3 regions of the Roseateles amylovorans genome follow, and region 2 is predicted to be linked to each of the others. Evidence: riboswitches for the same ligand, from Rfam matches in the RefSeq annotation. Region 2 holds a riboswitch; each other region holds the start of a gene.
What was found. Region 2 has a riboswitch for cobalamin ahead of N4261_RS03990 (energy-coupling factor ABC transporter permease). Riboswitches for the same ligand answer to the same signal wherever they lie in the genome.
Positions count from the first base shown of each region.

Region 1: linked by a shared signal. The riboswitch ahead of N4261_RS12975 (TonB-dependent receptor domain-containing protein) and the one ahead of N4261_RS03990 (energy-coupling factor ABC transporter permease) in region 2 are both predicted to bind cobalamin.
Region 3: linked by a shared signal. The riboswitch ahead of N4261_RS20985 (TonB-dependent receptor plug domain-containing protein) and the one ahead of N4261_RS03990 (energy-coupling factor ABC transporter permease) in region 2 are both predicted to bind cobalamin.

Region 1 is NZ_CP104562.2:3,093,949-3,098,745, reverse strand. It holds gene N4261_RS12990 (cbb3-type cytochrome c oxidase subunit I) at 1-766, shown strand, start outside; gene N4261_RS12985 (EF-hand domain-containing protein) at 879-1,169, shown strand; gene N4261_RS12980 (HU family DNA-binding protein) at 1,427-1,702, opposite strand; cobalamin riboswitch at 2,162-2,408, shown strand; gene N4261_RS12975 (TonB-dependent receptor domain-containing protein) at 2,489-4,360, shown strand; gene N4261_RS12970 (phosphohydrolase) at 4,427-4,797, opposite strand, start outside.
Region 2 is NZ_CP104562.2:896,925-901,721, reverse strand. It holds gene proV (glycine betaine/L-proline ABC transporter ATP-binding protein ProV) at 1-359, opposite strand, end outside; cobalamin riboswitch at 878-1,084, shown strand; gene N4261_RS03990 (energy-coupling factor ABC transporter permease) at 1,214-1,894, shown strand; gene N4261_RS03985 (energy-coupling factor ABC transporter substrate-binding protein) at 1,891-2,277, shown strand; gene cbiQ (cobalt ECF transporter T component CbiQ) at 2,267-3,013, shown strand; gene N4261_RS03975 (energy-coupling factor ABC transporter ATP-binding protein) at 3,010-3,921, shown strand; gene cobM (precorrin-4 C(11)-methyltransferase) at 3,908-4,699, shown strand; gene N4261_RS03965 (sirohydrochlorin chelatase) at 4,696-4,797, shown strand, end outside.
Region 3 is NZ_CP104562.2:5,073,468-5,078,264, reverse strand. It holds gene N4261_RS20985 (TonB-dependent receptor plug domain-containing protein) at 1-1,918, opposite strand, end outside; cobalamin riboswitch at 1,989-2,331, opposite strand; gene N4261_RS20980 (hypothetical protein) at 2,373-3,029, opposite strand; partial or broken gene pth (aminoacyl-tRNA hydrolase) at 3,184-3,807, opposite strand; gene N4261_RS20970 (50S ribosomal protein L25/general stress protein Ctc) at 3,913-4,530, opposite strand; gene N4261_RS20965 (ribose-phosphate pyrophosphokinase) at 4,646-4,797, opposite strand, start outside.

The DNA.
Region 1 (4,797 bases), 2.2 Mb from region 2:
GGCGGTGCTGGCGGGCGACAGTCTCTGGCCGGTGCTCGCCGCGCTGGGCACGGCGGCCTTCTTCCTGCTGATGACGGTCAAGAGCGTCGCCGGCACGGTCACCGGCGGCGTGGTCGCCCTGGTGGCACTGTGGTGCTGGCTGTGGCGCACCGACCGCGCACCGCCCTTCGACGATGCCGAGGTGGCGGACGGCATCCTCCTGCCGCTGGGTGCCACCGGCTGGCAGGCGCCCTCGTTCTGGGGCGTGGTGATCCTGATCGTGGTGGAGGCCAGCATCTTTGCCTCGATGGCCTTCGCCCACCTGCATGTGGCGATGGCGCTCGAGGTCTGCCCACCGCCGGGCGTGGCGATGGCGTCGACGGGCAGCCTGGGAGGGCAGTCGCTGGCCTACCTGCTGAGCCTGGTGCTGGTGTGCGTGGCCGGCTGGGGTGCACGTCGCGCGCCGGTGGCGCGATGGCGCGCGCTGCTGTTGCTACCGGCGTTCGGTTTGGCGGCGATCGCGTTCCTGTGGGGGCTCTCCACCGCCTGGCCCGCCGAGCGGCCACCGACGCTGGACGCCTGGACTGGCACCCTGGCCGCGCTGCATGGGCTGCAAGGCATCCATCTGGGCGTGGCGGCGATGCTGGCGGCCTTCCTGGCCGCCCGCATCGGTCACGGCATGCTGCGCCCGCGCCAGCATGCGACCCGGGAAGCGGTCTGCCTGCTGTGGGGCTGGATCTGCGTGCAGGGGGTGCTGGTGCTGTGGTGGCCGCTGATGGCGGCGTGAGCTTGCTTCCGCAACTTTGCCAACCCCACGCCATCGGTTGACAAATCTTTTCAGCGACGACGCGGTTGGTGCCCTAGCCTACGGGCATCGCAACCCTCCCTGAGACCGATCCATGACATCCGTTCTGACTTCCCTCGGTGTCGCACTCGTCACTGCGCTCGCCATGACCGCCGCCGCCCCCGCCCATGCGCAAGACAGCAAGGCGGCGAAGGCGGCCCAGCAACTGGACGCGCGTTTTGCCGCAGCCGACAAGGACCACGACGGCAAGCTCACCAAGGCGGAAGCCGAGGCCGGCATGCCCCGCGTGGCCAAACGGTTCGACGAGATCGACACCACCAAGTCCGGTGCCGTCACGCTGCAACAGATCAAGGCCTATGGTGCGGAGCACATGAAGAAGAAGTGACCCCGAAGCGGGGCATTGCCCCGTGGCGCCACCGCGCGACACAGTGCCCGTTCAGAACCGTCGGGCAGCGACCGCTGCCGAAGGTGGTCGTGGTCGTAGTCGTGGTGGCTTGGGTGGCGGTCATGTCCATGACCGAGGCCCATGAAAAAACGCCCGGCGCTTCGCAGCGTCGGGCGTTTTTTTCATTGCTGGAGCGGGCGACACCGGCTGCGCTCGCCGCAGGGCGAGGCGCCGGGCGCCGCTCGACCGCAAGCGGCTTACTTGTTCACCGCATCCTTCAGCGCCTTGCCGGCGGTGAACTTGGCGGCCTTGGACGCCGGGATTTCCAGCACTTCGCCGGTGGCCGGGTTCTTGCCGGTGCGGGCAGCGCGATCGCCGACCTTGAAGGTGCCGAAGCCCACCAGGGCGATCGAATCGCCGGCGGCCAGCGCCTCGGTGATGGTCTCCAGGGTCGCGTCCAGGGTGGAGGCGGCCACTGCGCGGGTCACGCCGCTCTTGGTGGCGATGCTTTCGATCAGTTCACTTTTGTTCATCAGATTTCCATCTAGGTATCAGGATCCCGTTGCCGGGGGTCGCGATTATGGGGCCGGACCGCAGAGGGCCCGGTTTCGAGGTGCGACGGCGCCAGCGTTCCGAAGAGCGGCTGTCGCGCCGGGCAGCGTCCGCGGCTTGGCAAGTCCGAGGCCCGGTGCCCTGAAGCACAGGCCGCAGGACAGGCATTGTCAGACCTGTCGTCCCCGGATCGATCGGGCCGGAGCCGGAACCGATCCGGGGCAGCGTCCGCCAGGCGCCCGGGCCCCGAACTGTAGACGCTCCGCGCCGCCCGAGGGCGTTCCCCGCCTGCTTCCGGTGCTGTCGGCCGGGCGCGACCCGCACAGCCGTGCCGTTTCCAGCGCTTGCGGCGTCCGTCCCCAATGGCCTTGAGCGCCTTGAAGTGCTAGGCAACCCGGCCGACAGGGCTGGCAAGCCCGCACGGGCGCCTCGGCGAACCCGATATGATCCGCGCCGTTGGTGCTCGCGCCCGGCCCTCCGCCGGCGCAGTTCAACGGGAATCAGGAAGGGTCGCGCCAGGCATGGCCTCGACCCCCACCTGAGCTGCCCCCGCAACGGTAAGCGGAAGGCGGGTGATGTGCGTCATCGCCTGCGGCACGTGTCTGAGACCACTGGACGATCCGTCCGGGAAGGCAACACGGGTTCATCTTCCGACAGCCCGGATACCGGCCAACAGGCGGACCGCCCGCGCCTTGGCGCGGCCAGGTCCTTGTCGCATGCGGCCGCGGGGAAGCGGCCGTCCTGCCGTTTGATGTACCGCCGTACCCATGTCCTCCTTCCATCTTCGCGCCACCGCGAACGCTGCCCTGCTCGTCCTGATCACGGCCCCTGCCCTGCCCACTGCCTTCGCGCAGACCCGCATCGATCCGGTGGTGGTCACCGGCACGCGTGAAGCGCAACCCCTGCGCGACGCCATCGCCGACGTGGTGCTGATCGACACCGCCACCCTGCGCGACAGCGGCACCGCCAGCCTGGCCGATGTGCTGCAGCGCTACGCCGGTGTCCAGTTGCTGCGCAACGGCGGACCCGGCCAGACGACCGGCTATTTCGTGCGTGGCGCCAGCAGCAACAGCACCGTGGTGTTGATCGACGGGGTTCGGGTCGGCTCGGCCACGCTGGGGCAGACCGCGCTGGAGGCGATGAGCCTGTCGCAGATCGACCGCATCGAAGTGCTGCGCGGTCCGGCGTCCGGCCTGTACGGCGCCGATGCGGTCGGCGGCGTGATCCAGGTCTTCACCAGGAAGGGCCAGGGCGCGTTCAATGTCACGGGCTATGCCGCCGTCGGCGAGGACCGCTCCCGTGAAGGCAGCTTCGGCCTCAGCGGCGCACAAGGCGGCTTCGACTATGCGGCCGGACTCAGTCGCGAGACCAGCCACGGCCGGACCGCCATCCGACCCAACGACCAGTTCGGCAACTACAACCCGGACAAGGACGGTTATGGCCGCACCGTCGGCAGCGCGCGCCTGGGCTTCACACCGGCCGAAGGCCACCATGTGGGTGTCTCCTTCATCCAGAGCAAACTGAATGCGCAGTACGACGGTGCCGATTACCGGCCGGACTTTAGCGTGGATCCGTCGGCGGACTTCCGCAACCGCCTGACCACGCGCACGGTCACCGCCGACTACCGGGGCCAGTTGTCGCTGCTCTGGACCACGCAGCTGCAAGTGGCCAAGAGCACCGACGATCTGTCCTCCGGCGGCCAACTCGTCGACCGTTTCAAGACCGATCGCGACCAGATCAGCTGGCAGAACACGCTGCGCTTCGCGCCGGGCCAGCAACTGCTGCTCGCCTATGAACACCTGCGCGAGAAGGCGCAGAGCACCGTCTACCTTGCCAATGACAAGCGCACCAACAATGCGGTCTTCGCCGGCTACACCGGCCAGTTCGGCGCCGCGGGCGTGGAGGCCAGCCTGCGCAGCGACGACAACTCGATCTACGGTGGCAACACCACCGGCAGCCTGGGCGCCAGCTATGCCCTGTCCAGCACGCTGAAGCTGCGTGCCGTGGCCGGCACCACCTTCCGCGCGCCCACCTTCAATGACCTGGACTATCCCGGCTACGGCGTGCGCAGCCTGCAGCCCGAGGAAGGCCGCAGCGTCGAGCTGGGTCTGAACTGGCAGTCCGGCAACAGCAGCGCCGGCGCGACGGTCTACCGCAACAAGGTGCGCAACCTGATCGGCACCGAGAACGACCCGACCCGCTGCCCACCCGGCTATGACTTCGGCTGCGCCACCAACACCTCACGCGCCACGCTCGAAGGCGTGACGCTGACCGGTGCGCATCGCCTCGGCAACCTGAGCCTGCGTGCCACGGTCGACTTCCTGGATGCGAAGAACGACGACTCCGGCAGCCGGCTGATCCGCCGTGCCGCGCACCAGGAGAGCATCTCGGCCGATTACGACACCGGCGTGTGGAGCGCGGGCGCCTCGCTGACCGACGTGGGCGCGCGTCCCGACGGCGTCACCCTGGGCGCCTATGCGGTGCTGGACCTGCGCGCCAGCTGGCGCTTCCTGCCGCAGTGGCGTCTGGAGGCCAAGCTGCTGAATGCCGCCGACCGCGACATCCAGCCGGTGCGGGACTACCAGGGCCTGGGCCGTCAGGCCTGGGTGGGCGTGCGCTACGACATGAAGGGCTTCTGATCGAAGCCTGATCGACGTTCGATCGAGGCATGGCGGCGAGCGACGCTCGGCCATGCCCCGCTGCCCTCACCGTCGCGGCTTGCCCTCATCGACGGTGTCCGGCATCAGCCGCAGCAACGCCTGCAGAAAGCGCTGGGCCGCGACGTCCGAGGGCCACGGTTCCCAGGCGGCGCCGCCATACACCGCCTGCAAGGGATCGGTGTCCAGCACCGGATGGGAGATGCCCAGCACCTCCCGCACTTCCGTCACGGACCAGCCGGTGCAATGCACCGCTTCCGAGGCCGCGGCGATGCTGTCCGCGCGCTTGTGCAGCGCGTAGGTCTCGGTCGTCCAGTCCGGCAGTTGGTAGCGCATGGCGATGGCCTGCATCAGCCGATCGCCGACGATCCGGAACGGCTCCCCCAGCACCCGCTTCAACGGCGAGATGCAATCGAAGC
Region 2 (4,797 bases):
TGCGGCATGAGGGCGAAGGACTGGAACACCATGCTGATGTCCTTGCGGCGCAGGGCACGTAGTGCGGCATCGCTGTGGGTGTTGATGTCATGGCCATCGATCACGATGCGGCCCGCGCTGGGCTCGATCAGCCGGTTGAGCAGACGGACCAGGGTGGACTTGCCGGAACCCGACAGGCCCATGATCACGAAGATCTCGCCGGGCTGGATCTCGAAGCTGGCATCGAACACGCCGATCGATTGACCGGTGCGCGCCAGGATCTCCTGCTTGCTCACGCCCTGGCGCACGAGCGCCAGGGCGTCGTCGGGCCGGTCGCCGAAGACCTTGAAGACGTGGTCGATGAGAATGCCTTTGGCCATGTGCGGAGCTCCTTTGCGTGCAGCGATGACGGTCTCGCCGTCGGCTCAGTGGCGCGACAGGCGAGGATCACGCCAGGAACCGATGCGGCGGACCGAAGGCCGGCATGCGAGGTCCGACGAGCGGCGCATGCGACAGGCCTCGGCAGGCCGAAGGGGCTGCAGGCGGGCACTGACGACGAGAGGACGAGACCAGTCCCCGCCGGCGACTTCATTCACAGACGGCGGGCCTGGTCGAGGGGCGCCGCCTGGACGAGCCTGGCGTGGCAATGGGGCCGGGCGAACCGGCCGGAGATGCCGGGGATGTAGAGACAAGCCCGGCGGCGTGAGACCTGCACCGCGACGTGATTCGAACGATCAGCGAGTAGTGCGAGGGCGATCAAGGGTCGGTGTGACACACCGTCTCATGGCGTCTTGATCGGCGAGAGAGGCGACACCTTAATCGCCATGCGGGCCTGGGGTCAACCCGAACGGGCGCATGACGCCCAACGAGGCCGCCACCACCCCACCTCGATGCGGTTAACATGCGCTCCGCCTTGGGTGCGTTCCGTCCTGCCGGACGAAACGTTAAACGGGAAACCGGTGACGCTGTGATCCACAGCCATTCCGGTGCAGCCCCCGCTGCTGTAAGCCAGACGACCCTGCAACCAGCCACTGTGATCCGTCACGGGAAGGCGCAGGGAAGGACGATGGCGAGCCAGAATACCGGCCCGATGGCGAGTGTCAGCACCATTCCCCGGGGCGAGGGAAGCCGCTGTCGGCGCCGCGTGGCCAGCTCCTGGCCGTCTCCGTGCTGATGTCGCGTCAATAGCCCTGTCGATTGGTGGTGAGTTCAACCATTCGACGGGAGGTATCGAATGCACATCATGGAGGGCTTCCTGCCTTTCACGCATGCGCTGGCATGGACGGCAGCGTCCGCGCCCTTTCTGGCCTGGGGCCTGCACTCGGTGAGCCGCACCCTGCGGTCGCATCCGGAGCAACGCATGCTCTTGGGCGTCAGCGCCGCCTTTGCGTTCCTGCTGTCCGCACTCAAACTGCCGTCGGTGACCGGCAGTTGCTCGCATCCGACCGGCGTCGGTCTGGGCGCCTTGCTGTTCGGTCCTGCGGCCATGGTGCCGGTCGGCTTCGTGGTGCTGCTGTTCCAGGCGCTGCTGCTCGCGCATGGCGGCCTGACCACGCTGGGCGCGAACGTGTTCTCAATGGCCATCGTCGGTCCCTTCGTCGCCTATGGCGTGTTCCGCCTGGGCTGCGCACTGGGTCTGACGCGCAGCATGGCGGTGTTCCTCGCAGCCTGCCTGGGCGATTTGTCCACCTATGTGACGACCTCCGTGCAACTGGCGCTGGCCTTCCCGGATCCGGTGGGCGGCGTGCTGCTGTCGTTCGAGAAATTCGGCGGCATCTTCGCGTTCACCCAGGTGCCGCTGGCCATCACCGAAGGGCTGCTGACGGTGCTCGTGGTCAATGCGATGGCGCAGTTCAATGCGAACGAACTCCGCCTGATGCCGGTGCTGGCCCATCCGCGGAGGACCACGCCATGAGCCGCCGCACCTGGCTGCTGCTGACCGCCGTGGTCCTGCTGACCGCCCTGCCGCTGATCTGGGTGGGATCGCCCCCCCCGGATGCCTCCGGCGCACCGGGCGAGCTGTTCCAAGGCGCCGATGCCCGCGCGCAGCAGGCCATCACCCAAATCGCACCGGATTACCAGCCGTGGTTCAGCCCGGTGCTGGAACCGTCCAGTGGCGAGATCGCATCGTTGCTGTTTGCCTTGCAGGCGGCCTTGGGCGCCGGCGTGATCGGCTATTGGCTCGGTGTGTCGAAAGCCCGTGCGGCGATGGCCCCCAAGGACGCGACGCCGCCCGACGCGCATGCCGTGCCAGCGCCGTCGTCGAACGACACACGGGCAGACCGCAGTGATCATTGAGCGGCTGGCGTATGCCAGCCCTTGGCGCGCGGTGGCCCCATCGGCCAAGGCGATCTTCGCCGGCGGTGCCATGGCGGCTGCCTGGCTGGCACCGTCGCCGTGGATGGCGGCGGGCTTGGCGGCGCTCGTGGCCACCGTCACCGTGGCGGGAGCACGCATTCCGCTGCGCGACTATCTGCGCGTGGCCATGGCGCCGATGGGCTTCCTGATGCTGTCCTGCCTGACGATGCTGGTGACCGTGAACCCGTCGCCGGGCGCGCCCACCTGGCGGCTGGCCACCGAGATGCTGCCCCAGGTGCTGATGATTGCCACCCGCGCGATGGCGCTGTGCGCTGCGCTGCTGTGGCTGGTGCTCACCACGCCGCTGGGCGATCTGCTCGCCCTGCTGCGTCGCCTGCGATGCCCGGCGGTGCTGGCGGACCTGATGGCCGTGACCTACCGCATGCAGTCGGTGCTGGGGGACGCCTGGTCCGACGGTCTGACCGCACAACGTGCGCGACTGGGCCATGCGGGCCGCCTGCAATCACTCCGATCCACCGCACAGCTGATCAGCCAGATGGCGGTGCAGTGCTGGATGCGTGCAAGCGCGCTGCAGGCCGCCGCCGATGCCAGGAACTTCGACGGCACGCTGCGGTTCCTTCACGCCGCGCATCCGAACGGACGGCGTGAAGGAGCCGTCGCCGCCGCGGCAGCCATCGGACTGATCCTGCTCGCCGCCTGGGGACGCTGGGCATGACCACCTTGATCGAACTGGTGTCCGCCAGCTACCGCTATCCAGATGGCACACCCGGCCTGGACGATTGCCACCTCCGCCTGCGCGCCGGCAGCCGCAATGCGCTGCTGGGTGCGAATGGCGCCGGCAAGACGACGTTGATGCAGCACCTCAACGGGCTGCTGCGGCCGACCTCCGGTCATCTGCACTGGCAAGGCCATCCGGTGGCCTATGACCGCGCCGGGCTGCGCGCGCTGCGGCAGCAGGTCGGCCTGGTGTTCCAGAACCCGGACCGCCAGCTGTTCTCCGCGCATGTGGAAGAGGACGTCTCCTTCGGCCCGCTCAACCTGGGCCTGGGCGAGCACGATGTCCGCACCCGGGTGGCGGCAGCGCTGGACGCGGTCGGCATGCGCGCTCATGCGCGATCGCCGGTGCATCACCTGAGCTTCGGTCAGAAGAAGCGCGTCTGCCTGGCCGGCGTGCTGGCGATGCAGCCGCAGCTGCTGGTGCTGGATGAGCCGATGGCCGGCCTGGACGCACCGATGCAGCGCGACCTGCAACAGCTGCTGGACGATCTGGTGGCTCGGCACGGCGTCACCGTGTTGATCTCCACCCACGATGCTGCCTTTGCGGCGGACTGGGCGGATGAGCTGCATCTGATGGTCGCCGGCCGCTGCCGCCTGTCCGAGTCGGCGGATCGACTGATGGCGCAGCCGCAAGCCTGGCTGGACGCCGGTCAATCGCCACCGGAGGTCATCGCCGTGCATCAGGAACTGGTGCGACGCGGCGTGCTGCCGGCCACGCCGGTGCCGCGGTCGATGCCACGCCTGCTCGACCAACTGCGGAACGGGTTGACGCCTCAACCGCAGGCTCAACCGCATCCTCACATTCACCCTCATCCTCACGAGAGACCCTGTCATGACGCTGCATGATCCCGGCACCATCTGGTTCGTCGGGGCCGGTCCGGGCGATCCGGAGCTGATCACCGTGAAGGGACAGAAGCTGCTGTCCCAGGCCGGCGCGGTGCTGTTCGCCGGCTCGCTGGTCGATCGCGCGGCCACCGCGTATGCGCCGCCGGGCTGCGACATCCGCGACTCCAAGGACATGACCTTGGAAGAGATGACCGATTGGCTGATCACCCGCGCACAACAGCACGAGACCGTGGTGCGGCTGCAGACCGGCGACCCGGCGCTGTATGGCGCGCTGATTGAAATGGCCCGTCCGCTGGATGCGGCCGGCGTGCCGTGGCGCGTGGTGCCGGGCGTGTCCTCCGCAATGGCTTCGATGGCCGCTGCGGGAGAGTCGATGACGCTGCCGGAGGTCACCCAGACGGTGATCCTCACCCGCGTCGAGGGCCGCACGCCGATGCCGGAGGGCGAGGATCTGACCGCCCTGGCGGCACACCGCACCACGATCTGCATCTTCCTGTCCATCACCCTGCTGCACAAGGTGGAGGCGGCGCTGCGCCAGGCCGGCTGGCCGGAGGATGCGCCGATGCTGGTGGTGCACAAGGCGAGCTGGCCCGGTGAGGAACAAATCATCCGCGGCACGCTGGCCGACATCAAGCAGCGCTGCCGCGAGGCCGGCGTGGTCAGCCAATCCATGATCGTCGCCAGCCCCACGCTGGGCGCACGTCACTGGGAGACGCTGGCGCGCTCCAAGCTTTACGACCCCACGTTCACCCATCGCTTCCGAAAGGCCAACGCATGATCAGCTCCGACGACACCATCCTGATTGTGGGTCACGGCTCACGCGAGGATTCTGGCAACCAGGAGATCCTGGCCTTTGCCGCCCAGTGGCAGGCGCAG
Region 3 (4,797 bases), 2.1 Mb from region 2:
ACCAGGTCCGCGGTGCCTGCGCATAGTTGTTGGCGGTCATGTAGCGGCGGTCGAACAGGTTGTCGACATTCAGCTGCAGCCGCCAGTCCTTGGCGATGCTGTAGCGGGCGTCGAGATTCCACAATCCGTAGCCGCCCAGGCGGGTGGTGTTGGCCGCGTTGTCCCACCGCGAGCCGGAACCCTGCCAGGTGGCGCCAAAGGCCCAGTCCGGCAGCGGGGTTGGCTGGAAATCAGCGCGCACGCTACCGAACCGTTTCGCGCGCCGCTGCAGGGTTTTGCCGGTGCTGTCGTCGGTGGGATCGCTGAAGTCCAACTGCCCGCTCAGGCCCACCGGTCCCAGTTGGGCGCCTGCTTTCAAGCTGGTGCCTTGCAGCGTGGCGCGCGCGACGTTGCCGTAGCAGCCGACGGTCGACCGACAGGTGCCCGCCGCGCCGAAGGCGATCAGGTCGCTGACGCGGTTGTGATAGGTGGTGATGGCGGCATTCAAGTCGCCCTGTTCCCAGGCCAGTCCGATCTCCCGGTTGTGGCCGCGCTCAGCGCGCAACGGCGCCACACCGGGCAGGCTCAGGTTCGGGCCGTAGACGCTGCCCATCTGATAGAGCGTCGGCGCACGGAAGGCGTTGCCGGCAGCGGCGGTGACGCGCCATCCGGCACCCAGCCGGTAGCCTGCGGCCAGCGTGCCGGTGTTGATGCGGCCGAAGTCGCTGTCGTCGTCATGCCGGCCATGGGCCTGCAGGCTGAAGGCGCCCGCGCTCAGCAGGTAGCTCAGTCCGATGGCGTCATCGTGCCGCTCATCGCTGCCCGCCGGCACCAGGGCGGTGTTGTCCAGACGGTCTTCGCGGCGCTCGACCAGCGCATTGATCTGGTGGCGCTCGTCGAGCTTGTAGAAGCCCTGCAGCGTCGCGGTTCGGATGCGGGTCTTGCTCAGATAGGGCGACGAGGGCTTGGTCTCCAGCGTCTGGCGCGATTCGGCCACATCGAGCTGGGTCGACAGCGCCGGGGACCACTGGCCGCTCCAGCCCGCGCGTGCGGCTTCGCTGGTGGTCAGGGTGCGGTCGTCGGCGTTCTTGCCGGCGTCGTAGCCGCTGTCGGTGCGGCTCTTCAGGCCGACCACTTCCAGCCGATGCCCGGCCGCGATCTGACCGCCCAGGCGCAGGCTGGCGCTGTAGTTGCGCCAGCCGTCCTTGTCCGGTTGGTAGCTGGTGCTCTTGGCATTGGTGAAGCCGTTGAAGCCGGTGCCTCGATCGCCGCTGAGCGAGGCCGCGTAATCGAAGCGGCGGTCGCCACCGGAGACCCCGATGTCGGCCTTCACCTGACCCAGGTTGCCGGCGCCCACGCCCATGTCCAACTGGGTGCGGCCGCTGCCCTTGCGGGTGAAGATCTGCACCACGCCGCCGATGGCGTCGGAGCCGTAGAGCGCGCTGGCCGGGCCCTTGAGCACTTCCACGCGCTCGATCTGCGAGAGCGGCAGGTTCTGCCAGTCGGCGCCGCCGGTGGATTGCGACTCCACGCGCACGCCGTCGATCAGCACGATGGTGTGGCGGGATTCCGCGCCCCGCACGAACAGCGAGGTGTTGGTGCCGGGACCACCGTTGCGGGTCATCTCCACGCCCGCACGGTTGCGCAGCAGGTCGGCGACATTGCCGTAGCCCTGGCGTTCGATGTCCGCGCGGTTGAGGACCGTGAGGTCGCCCAGCACGTCGGCCAGACGCATCGGGCTGCGGGTGCCGGTGACGGTGACCTCATCCAGCTGGCCCAGCGGGCGTGTGCCGGTGGCCTCCGACGAGATGGCGGCCAGGGCGATCGACCCGGTGCCAAGGAAGAGCGAGGTGGTCAGGACGGCCGAGGCCAGCGCCGACGGCGTGTGGACGAGCAGCGATCGGGCGCGAGGCCGGATGCGCGAGACAGGGGAGATCATGAGGAAAGCCAACGACGATCCAGGCGCCAGCTTCCCCGCAGGCACCTGTGACACGACACGGCATCGGGTGATGGCGTGTCTCCTGTTGGCCGGTATCCGGGCTGGTGGCGCGATGCCTGTGTCCTTCCCAGCGCGCGAGCGCCAGTGGACGTGGGGACAGGCATTGCCGGCTCGATGCCGAGGTCGCCATACCGTGTGTGTCAGGCCGGGGCATCACGGCTGCGCGTCCATCCAGCGGAAGCGGGCAGGTGATGTCCATGCGGCACACAGACAGGGATGGAGGCGTCGGATCGTGGCCAGCGACCACTTACCGTTGCGGGGACAGCTCAGGTTGGCTGACGAATCGACGAGACGTCGGCTTCCTGATTCCCGTTTAACTGCACAGGCGCAATGCCTGCACGAGCACCAACGAGGCGCATTCTAGCGGGGGTGGGGTCCGCAGATGCCGCTCGCGTCAAGCGTCGGGACCGGAGAGCACCGGCCGCGGGGGCGGTGACGGCTTGGGAAGCTTGGGCGGCTTCAGGGGCGATGCTGGGCTGTTCGGGTCCTTGGGCTTGGGCGTGGGATCTGTGGGCGTGGGATCTTTCGGTTGGGGATCCTTCGGCTTGGGGGGCTTGGGATCCTTCGGTGGGCGCTTTTTGGGATCTTTTGGCTTGGGCAGCGCCTTGCCGGCGGCAGATGCCATGGCAGACGGTGCGGCGATCCCATCGCGGATGGCGCTGGGCGATGCCGATCGTCGCGCTTCGAATTCCGCGCGCTGGCGCCGCAATTGTTCGGCGTCGCGTGCTTCGCTGGTCGCACGGCGCTGGGCCGCTTGGCGTTGGTCGGGCGTGACCCGGTCCTCCGGCAGTGGGACGGCGCGGCCGGCGGCCTCGGCCGGGCACGGCGTGTCACGCAAGTCCTGACCCTGCGGGCCGCATCGAAAGTAGGTGGTGAGGCCGGAGGTGGCGCGGGCGGGCGGCTTTGTTCGTGCCGCTGGCGCGGCGGAGGGCGGCGTCTCCATCAGCTCGTCCGCGGTGGCCGAGACCGCCGCATCCGTCATCACCAGCAGCCCCACCAGAACACCGAGCGAGATCGTCCGAAAGAGCAGGGCGGGTCGCTGGCGGTGCATGGGGGCCTCAGGTGTCAGAGCGGCCGTTGCCGGTCGCCGAGGGAGGGCCGGCGACCGCAGCCGAGGGCGCTGGCGGTGTGCCGCTTGATTCACCGGCGGGCGCACCGAGCGGCGCACTCACCGACGTACCAGTCGACACACCGGCCGAAGTGGGCTTGCCCTCCACAGGCGCAGCGGGGCGAGGGGGCTTGGGCCTCGGCGGCTTGGCGTGGATCTTGGTCAGCGCCTTGTCCATGTCGCCCTTGAGCATCAACTGGACCGCCTCCATGGACTTGGCGATGCAATCCTCCACCGCTTGACGATCGGCCAGCGGCGGCTTGCGCAGCACATAGTTGGCCACTTCCGCCTTGTGGCCCGGGTGGCCGATGCCCAGTCGCAGCCGCCAGAAATTGGCCGAGCCGAGTTGGGCCTGCATGTCCTTCAAGCCGTTGTGGCCGCCGTTGCCGCCGCCTTGCTTGAACTTCATCTCACCGGGCGAGAGGTCGAGCTCGTCGTGGATGGCCAGGATCTCTTCGGGCGCAATCTTGAAGAAGCGTGCCAGCGCCGCCACCGACTTGCCCGACAGATTCATGTAGGTCATGGGCTGCAGCAGCCAGATGGGACCGTCCGCACCGGGCGCGTGGTTCACCCGGGCCACCAGGCCGTGGTAGTTGCGGTTCGCCTGCAGCGAGGCGCCCAGGCTGCGTGCGAGCGTGTCGATCCACCAGAAACCGGCGTTGTGGCGGGTGTCTTCGTATTCGGTGCCGGGGTTGCCCAGGCCAACAAAAAGTCGAATCATGGAGCGGGATTATCGAGTGAGCGCGCAAGAAAAAAGGCCCCGCTGAGCGGGGCCTTCCTTCGGGGGACACTCCCTGCGAAAGGGGGTGTCCGAACCGTCGAAGAATTACTTCTTCTTCTTCTTGCCAGCGTCGGGCGCCGGAGCGGCGGCGACGATGATCTCTTCCACAGCGGCCGGCACCGGGGTGGCGACCACCGGGTTCGGCTTGCCATGGGTGACGATCTTGATGTGATCGGCCACCTTCAGGTCGTTCACATGCACCGAGTGACCCATGGTCAGGTTGCTCAGGTCCACTTCGATGAACTCGGGCAGCTGTTGGGCCAGGCAGGTGATTTCCACTTGGGTGATCACGTGGTTGACGGTGCCCTTGTCGGTCTTGACGGCCGGCGACTCGGCTTCACCGACGAAGTGCAGCGGCACCTTCTTGGTGATCTTGGTGGTGGCGTCCACGCGCTGGAAGTCCACGTGCAGCACTTGCTGCTTGTACGGGTGCATCTGGTAGTCACGCAGCAGCACTTGCGTGTTGGTGCCGTTCAGTTCCATGTCCAGAATCGAGCTGTGGAAAGCTTCCTTCTTCATGGCGTGGAACAGCGCGTTGTGATCCAGCTCGATGCTGGCGGGCTCGCCGGCACCGTAAACGATACCGGGCACCTTGCCAGCGTTACGCAGGCGGCGGCTCGCTCCGGTCCCCTGCAGCTTGCGCTCAAAAGCGACGAATTTCATAGTTGACTCCAATGTGACGAAACGCCCCCATGGCGTTTCGGTGTGAAGGCCCCGCGACCAGGCGCCTTCGTTGAAAGGCCGCTGTCCTTGCGAACAGCGGCCGATGCAATGGCGATCAGAAGTTCATGTTCTGTTCGCTGAACAGCGAGGTGACCGACTCGCCGTCCGAGATGCGACGGATCGTCTCGGCGAACAGGAAGGCCACCGACAGCTGACGGATCTTGCCGCAGGCCTTGGCGGCTTCCGACAGCGGAATGGTGTTGCTGA